Regions from separate parts of the Streptomyces sp. NPDC002793 genome, predicted to be linked through region 2. Evidence: riboswitches for the same ligand, from Rfam matches in the RefSeq annotation. Region 2 holds a riboswitch; the other holds the start of a gene.
The links. Region 2 has a riboswitch for S-adenosylmethionine ahead of ABT001_RS03325 (aminotransferase class V-fold PLP-dependent enzyme). Riboswitches for the same ligand answer to the same signal wherever they lie in the genome.

Region 1 (3,400 bases), on a different contig from region 2:
CGCAGGTCGGGGCGGAGTTCGCGGAGGAGGCCCGGGACCAGCGAGAGGTGGTAGTCCTGAACCAGGACCGCGGCACCCTCGCCCGCCTCCTCGGCGAGAGCCTGCGCGAAGGCCCGGTTGTACGTTTCGTAGGACGCCCACAGGCGGCGGAACTCCGCGTCGAACACGGGCTCCAGCGGCGTCTGGTAGATCATGTGGTGGACGAACCAGAGCACCGAGTTCGCGATGCCGTTGTACGCGTCGGCGTGGACCCCCGCGTCGATGTCGAGCATCCGGACGCCGGGCTCGGACACCCCGCGCCGGACCGCCTCGCGGTCGCCGTCGCCGAGGGCGGCGCACACCCACAGCTTGTCGTCGACGGCGCTGAGGCCGGAGACGAGCCCGCCGCCGCCCCGCTTCGAGTCGAGCGTGCCGTCCTCCCGCAGTGCGTACGACACGGGGCCGCGATTGGACGCGACGAGGACCTGGGCGGAGTGCTCGGAGACCATGTACCCGAACCTAGCCCGTTCGGGAAGCCTCCAAACGTGAAGCGAGTGCGGAGCCGGGCGGGAAGAACCGTTACGCCGCTTTCCGGGACGCGTACTCCGCGATCTCCCGCATCGGCGGCCGTTCCTCCGTGTCCACCGCGTGGGTGCGGGGGACGAAGCCGTCGGGGCCCCGCTCGAACTGGGTGATCTCGGGCCGTACGAGCGGCCCCCGGGAGAGCCGCAGCTGCGCCGTCCGGTAGATCGCGGCCGCCATCCGGCCGAGGGCCTGGCCGTCCTGGTGACGGTGTTTGCGCACGCCGACGTCGACCTGCGCGAGGGCGTCCAGGCCGACCGTGTGCAGCGCGTCGACGAGGAGGCCCAGCTCCACTCCGTAACCGACCGGGAAGGGGAGCCGCTCCAGCAGGGAGCGCCGCACCGCGTATTCGCCGCCCAGCGGCTGGACGAAGCCGGCCAGTCGCGGCCAGTGCAGATTGAGCAGCGGGCGGGCCACCAGCTCGGTCACCCGGCCGCCCTGGCCTGCTGTCTCGCCCAACGGTCGGTCGTACATGGCTTTGACGAGCTGCACCGAGGGGTCGGTCAGCAGCGGGCCGACGATCCCGGAGACGAAGTCCGCGGAGAAGTCCTTGAGGTCCGCGTCGACGAAGCAGACGATCTCTCCACTGGTCACCAGGAGTGAGCGCCACAGGACCTCGCCCTTGCCGGGGAGGGCGGGGATCCGGGGCAGGATCGCGTCCCGGTGCACCACGCGGGCGCCGGCCCGCCGGGCCTCCTCCGCCGTGGCGTCGGTGGATCCGGAGTCGATCACCAGCAGTTCGTCGACGAGCCGGCACTTCTCCATCAGCTCGCGGCGGATCTCCGCGACGATGGCGCCGACCGTCGCCTCCTCGTTCAGCGCCGGCAGCACCACGCTGACCCGCGAGCGGTGCGGATCCCTGGCCCGCGCGGCCGTGAGCCGGTCGAGCGGGCGGTCGGCGGCTGACCAGGAACGCCTGGTCAGCCAGCGTTCCACCTCTTCCAGCACGGTCGGTACTCCCTGTATGTGATCCATCTCGCGGTGCGGACGGCTATCTCAACCGTCCTGTGCTTCGGTTACAGTCTTGAACAACGCGGATGACCCTCGCATGCCGGGGTCGGTCCGCGAATAAACGCCCGGATCCATGGTCCGGTGCCATAGCGCTCATCCAGAGGGACTGAGGGAACGGCCCGTTGAAGTCCCGGCAACCCTCCTGCCGACCGCGAGGTCACGGTGGGGAAGGTGCCAATTCCGTCTTGTGGCGAAATACGTCGCAAGGAAGATGAGGAGAAAGGGCCTCCGCCATCATGGCCGTGCAGACAGTTGCAGCCGACACCAATTCTTCCACCGTGGACCTCGGTCCCGCCGCGGCGCTTTCCTGCCGCGAGTGCGGCGAGCGTTTCGAGCTCGGCCCGATCTTCGCCTGTGCGTCCTGTTTCGGGCCGCTCGAAGTGGCCTACGACCTGCCGAGCGGCTCCCCCGAAGAGCTGAAGAAGCGCATCGCCGAGGGCCCGAACAACATCTGGCGCTACGCGCCGCTGCTGCCCGTCCCCGCCGACGTCGCGGACAAGCCCAACATCAACCCCGGCTTCACGAAGCTGGTCAAGGCCGACAACCTCGCCCGTGAGCTGGGCGTGACCGGCGGCCTGTACGTCAAGGACGACTCCGGCAACCCGACGCACTCCTTCAAGGACCGTGTCGTCGCCATCGCCGTCGAGGCCGCCCGCGCCTTCGGGTTCACCACCCTCTCCTGCTCCTCCACCGGCAACCTCGCCGGCGCGGTGGGCGCCGCCGCGGCCCGCGCCGGCTTCCGCTCCTGCGTGTTCATCCCGCACGACCTGGAGCAGGGCAAGGTCGTCATGGCCGCGGTGTACGGCGGCGAACTGGTCGGCATCGAGGGCAATTACGACGACGTCAACCGCTTCTGCTCGGAGCTCATCGGCGACCCGCTCGGCGAGGGCTGGGGCTTCGTCAACGTCAACCTGCGGCCGTACTACGGCGAGGGCTCGAAGACCCTGGCGTACGAGATCTGTGAGCAGCTCGGCTGGCAGCTGCCCGACCAGCTCGTCATCCCGATCGCGTCCGGCTCGCAGCTGACGAAGATCGACAAGGGCCTGCAGGAGCTGATCAAGCTCGGTCTCGTCGAGGACAAGCCGTACAAGATCTTCGGGGCCCAGGCCGAGGGCTGCTCCCCGGTCTCGACCGCCTTCAAGGCCGGTCACGACGTCGTGCGCCCGCAGAAGCCGAACACCATCGCCAAGTCCCTGGCGATCGGCAACCCGGCCGACGGTCCGTACGTCCTGGACATCGCCCGCCGCACCGGTGGTGCCGTGGAGGACGTCGACGACGAGCAGGTCGTCGACGCGATCAAGCTGCTGGCCCGCACCGAGGGCATCTTCGCCGAGACGGCGGGCGGGGTCACGGTCGGTGTGACGAAGAAGCTGATCGACGCCGGTCTGCTCGACCCGACGCTGACCACCGTCGTGCTGAACACCGGCGACGGACTGAAGACGCTCGACGCGGTCGCCCCGACGACCGGCCTGTCGGCGACGATCCGGCCCAGCCTGGACGCGTTCCGCGACGCGGGCCTCGCTGCCGCCGCCAACTGACCACCCGAGAGACCGAGGAAGGCACCCACATGAGCGTCAAGGTCCGTATCCCCACCATCCTCCGCACCTACACGGGCGGTCAGGCCGAGGTCCCGGCCGAGGGCGCCACCCTCTCCGAGGTCATCGCGTCCCTGGAGCAGAACCACCCGGGCATCGGCGCCCGCGTCCTGGACGACCAGGGCAAGCTGCGCCGCTTCGTCAACGTGTACGTCAACGACGACGACGTGCGCTTCGAGGGCGGCCTCGACGCGGTGACCCCGGACGGCGCCGGCGTCTCAATCATCCCGGCC
Region 2 (3,400 bases):
CGCGAGTCCGGCACCATCAAGCGCCTGCCGCACGGTGAGTTCGTGGAGATCCACGAGCCGCTCAGCCAGGAGCAGCTGCACACGCTCACGGCGCACGAGCAGTACAAGCCGCTCGAGATCGGCCCGACGGTCGACAAGAACGGTGTCGAGCGCAAGCCGTCCGCGGTGCAGAAGCTGCGGGCCAGGCTCAGCAAGAGCTACTACGGCGAGGACAACCAGATCGCCAAGCCCACTGCCGAGGAGTACAAGGAGATCACCAGCGGCCACGGCCACCACTGATCACCTCAGCTGACCGCCACAGCGGGAGCCCCGTCCATCCGATGGACGGGGCTCTTCGCTGTCCCCTCGGGCCTGGATAGGGTGGGGGCGACCTTGTATCGGCTGTGGACCCCAGGAGCGGACCATGAACGTTGTGACCCCGGACGGCGGCGACAGCGTGGCGGCCCGTACCTGGCCCGGCGTGCTGACCCCCCTGCTGCGCGGCGAGCACCTGAGCTCCGACGACACCGCGTGGGCGATGGACCGCATCATGAGCGGCGAGGCCACGGACGTGCAGATCGCCGGCTTCGCCGTCGCGCTCCGGGCCAAGGGCGAGACCGTCGACGAGGTCACCGGGCTCGTCCGCGCCATGTACGAGCACGCCCACACCATCGAGGTCCCCGGCCGCACGGTCGACATCGTGGGGACCGGCGGAGACATGGCCAAGACGGTCAACATCTCCACCATGTCGGCGATCGTCGTCGCGGGGACGGGTGCGAAGGTCGTCAAGCACGGCAACCGGGCCTCCTCCTCGGCGAGCGGAGCCTCCGACGTGCTGGAGAAGCTCGGCGTCAACCTCGAACTGACGCCGCAGCGGGTCGTCGCCGTCGCCGAGGAGGCGGGCATCACCTTCTGTTTCGCGGTGAAGTTCCACCCCGCCCTGAGGCACGCGGCCAGGGCGCGCAAGGAACTGGGCACGCAGACCACCTTCAACATCCTGGGACCGCTCACCAACCCGGCCCGGGTGCGCTCCCAGGCCATCGGGGTCGCCGACCCGAAGATGGCGCCCATCGTCGCGGGCGTGCTGGCGGCCCGCGGCAACTCGGCGCTCGTCTTCCGGGGCGACGACGGCCTGGACGAGCTGACCACCACGGCGACCTCGCGGGTCTGGACCGTCCGCGACGGGGCCGTCCGCGAGGAACCCTTCGACCCGCGCGACGTCGGCCTGGACCTGGTCCCCGTCGAGGCGCTGCGCGGCGCGGACGCCTCGTACAACGCGGATGTGGCCCGTCGGTTGCTGGACGGGGAGACCGGCGCCGTACGTGACGCCGTGCTGCTCAACTCGGCCGCCGCGCTGGTCGCGCTGGACCAGGGCGAGGGCACGCTGAACGAGCAGCTGTCGGCCGGGATCGCGCGGGCCGCCGAGTCGATCGACTCCGGTGCGGCCAAGCGGGCGCTGGAGCGCTGGGTGGCGGCCAGCCACGCCTGATCCAGACGGATGACACAGGGGCGCGGTCCGGATGGCGGACCGCGCCCTTGCGTGTCACCGCGTATATGGCAAGATACTGCGCAGGTCATGAGTGACAGCGACTACGGCCCCGGCCCGCTGTCCGGCAACCCTCCGTCCGTGGCGGGGTGCCCCGGGTGAAGACCAGGCCGCAGGCAGCGAGGTCTGTGGCAAGCGCGGGCCCCTCGGCATCGTTGGATGCCACCCCTTGGGGTCCTGGTCCCAGGGAGCCTCTTGTGAGCAAGCGAATGCGATAGGGCACGACGCCCTCCTCCGCACACCCCTTTTCACCTTCCTTCCCGTGCTGCTGCGTTCCTGTTCGGATCGCCGGCGCGAGGATTTCGCCTGTCTCTTACGGGAGTTCGCCATGTCTGTCTCCACCGCTGCCGTCGACCAGTCCATTTGTGCCCCGCTGCCGGTTCTGGGTGCAGATGTCACCGTTCCGCTCGTGACGGGTGGAGATGTCACCTACGCCGCCCTCGACTACGCGGCCAGCGCCCCGGCTCTCCAGCGGGTGTGGGACGACGTGGCCGCCTACGCCCCCTACTACGGCAGCGTGCACCGCGGAGCCGGTTACCTCTCGCAGCTCTCCACCGACCTGTTCGAGAGCAGCCGGGTGACCGTGGCGGAGTTCCTCGGCTGCCGCGCGGACGACCAGGTGGTCTTCACCCGCTCGACGACCGACTCCCTCAACCTGCTGGCCGCCGTGCTGCCCGCCGGCTGCGAGGTGTTCGTGTTCGAAACCGAGCACCACGCCTCGCTGCTGCCCTGGCGCGACGCCCGGGTGACCTACCTCGACGCCCCCCGTACCCCGCACCAGGCGGTCGCCACGCTGGAGCGGGCCCTGGCCGCACGTGAACCCCACGGGCCCGCCCTGGTCTGCGTCACGGGCGCGTCCAACGTCACCGGTGAGCTGTGGCCGGTGAGGGAACTGGCCGCGGCCGCCCACGCCCACGGGGCGCGGATCGTGCTCGACGCGGCCCAGCTGGCACCCCATCACCCGGTGGACATCGCGGAGCTGGACGTCGACTGGATCGCCTTCTCCGGGCACAAGCTGTACGCGCCCTTCGGCTCCGGCGTCCTCGCGGGCCGGGCCGACTGGCTGGTGGACGCGGAGCCCTACCTCGCGGGTGGCGGGGCCTCCCGCAAGGTCGCCCGGCGCGCCGACGGCGGTGTGGACGTCGAATGGCACACCACCGCTGCCCGGCACGAGGCCGGATCGCCCAACGTGATCGGTGTCCACTCCATCGCCGCCGCCTGCAAGGCCCTGACCGAGGCCGGATTCGACCGGCTGGTCGCGAGGGAGCAGCAGCTGGTGACCCGGGTCCGTGAGGGCCTCGCGGGCGTCCCCGAGGTCAAGGTGCTCTCACTGTTCGGCGACGACGCCCCGAGGGTCGGCGTCATCTCCTTCGTGGTCGAGGGATGGAACAGCTCGCACTTCGCCGCCGCGCTCTCCGCCGAGTACGGCATCGGGGTGCGCGACGGACTGTTCTGCGCCCACCCGCTGGTGCGGACCCTGCTGGGCAGCGAGCCTCAGGAGCCGGGTGAATGCGGTGCGCCGGAGGCCGCCCCGGGGGAGAAGTCCCTCAACGCCATCCGGGTGAGCTTCGGCGCGGGCACGCCGGACGAGCACATCGAGCGGTTCCTCGGCGCGGTCCGTGAACTGGTGAGCAAGGGCGCCCGCTGGAGCTACCGCACCGAGGAGGGCCGCTGCGTGCCCGACCGCGGCACCGCCGCGCAGGCCTGACCGGTCCGAAACGCGGCTCCGGCCGGGGACGGGAGGCCTTGCGCCCCGTCCCCGGCCGGAGCCGTACGTCGTGTCAGGCGTCGAGCCCGATGGCGAAGGCCGCCTCGAGGTCGTGCTGCGAGTAGGTGCGGAAGGCGACGTGGGTGTCGGTGCCTTCGACGCCCGGG

Region 1: linked by a shared signal. The riboswitch ahead of thrC (threonine synthase) and the one ahead of ABT001_RS03325 (aminotransferase class V-fold PLP-dependent enzyme) in region 2 are both predicted to bind S-adenosylmethionine.

Annotation. Positions count from the first base shown of each region.
Region 1 covers NZ_JBEOVL010000004.1:171,324-174,723, reverse strand. Annotated here, with positions in the region: gene ABT001_RS05660 (alpha,alpha-trehalose-phosphate synthase (UDP-forming)) at 1-488, opposite strand, end outside; gene ABT001_RS05655 (glucosyl-3-phosphoglycerate synthase) at 559-1,509, opposite strand; SAM riboswitch class I at 1,663-1,790, shown strand; gene thrC (threonine synthase) at 1,809-3,110, shown strand; gene ABT001_RS05645 (MoaD/ThiS family protein) at 3,140-3,400, shown strand, end outside.
Region 2 covers NZ_JBEOVL010000003.1:8,013-11,412, reverse strand. Annotated here, with positions in the region: gene qcrB (cytochrome bc1 complex cytochrome b subunit) at 1-279, shown strand, start outside; gene trpD (anthranilate phosphoribosyltransferase) at 404-1,468, shown strand; SAM riboswitch class IV at 1,552-1,669, shown strand; gene ABT001_RS03325 (aminotransferase class V-fold PLP-dependent enzyme) at 1,854-3,233, shown strand; gene ABT001_RS03320 (Lrp/AsnC family transcriptional regulator) at 3,307-3,400, opposite strand, start outside.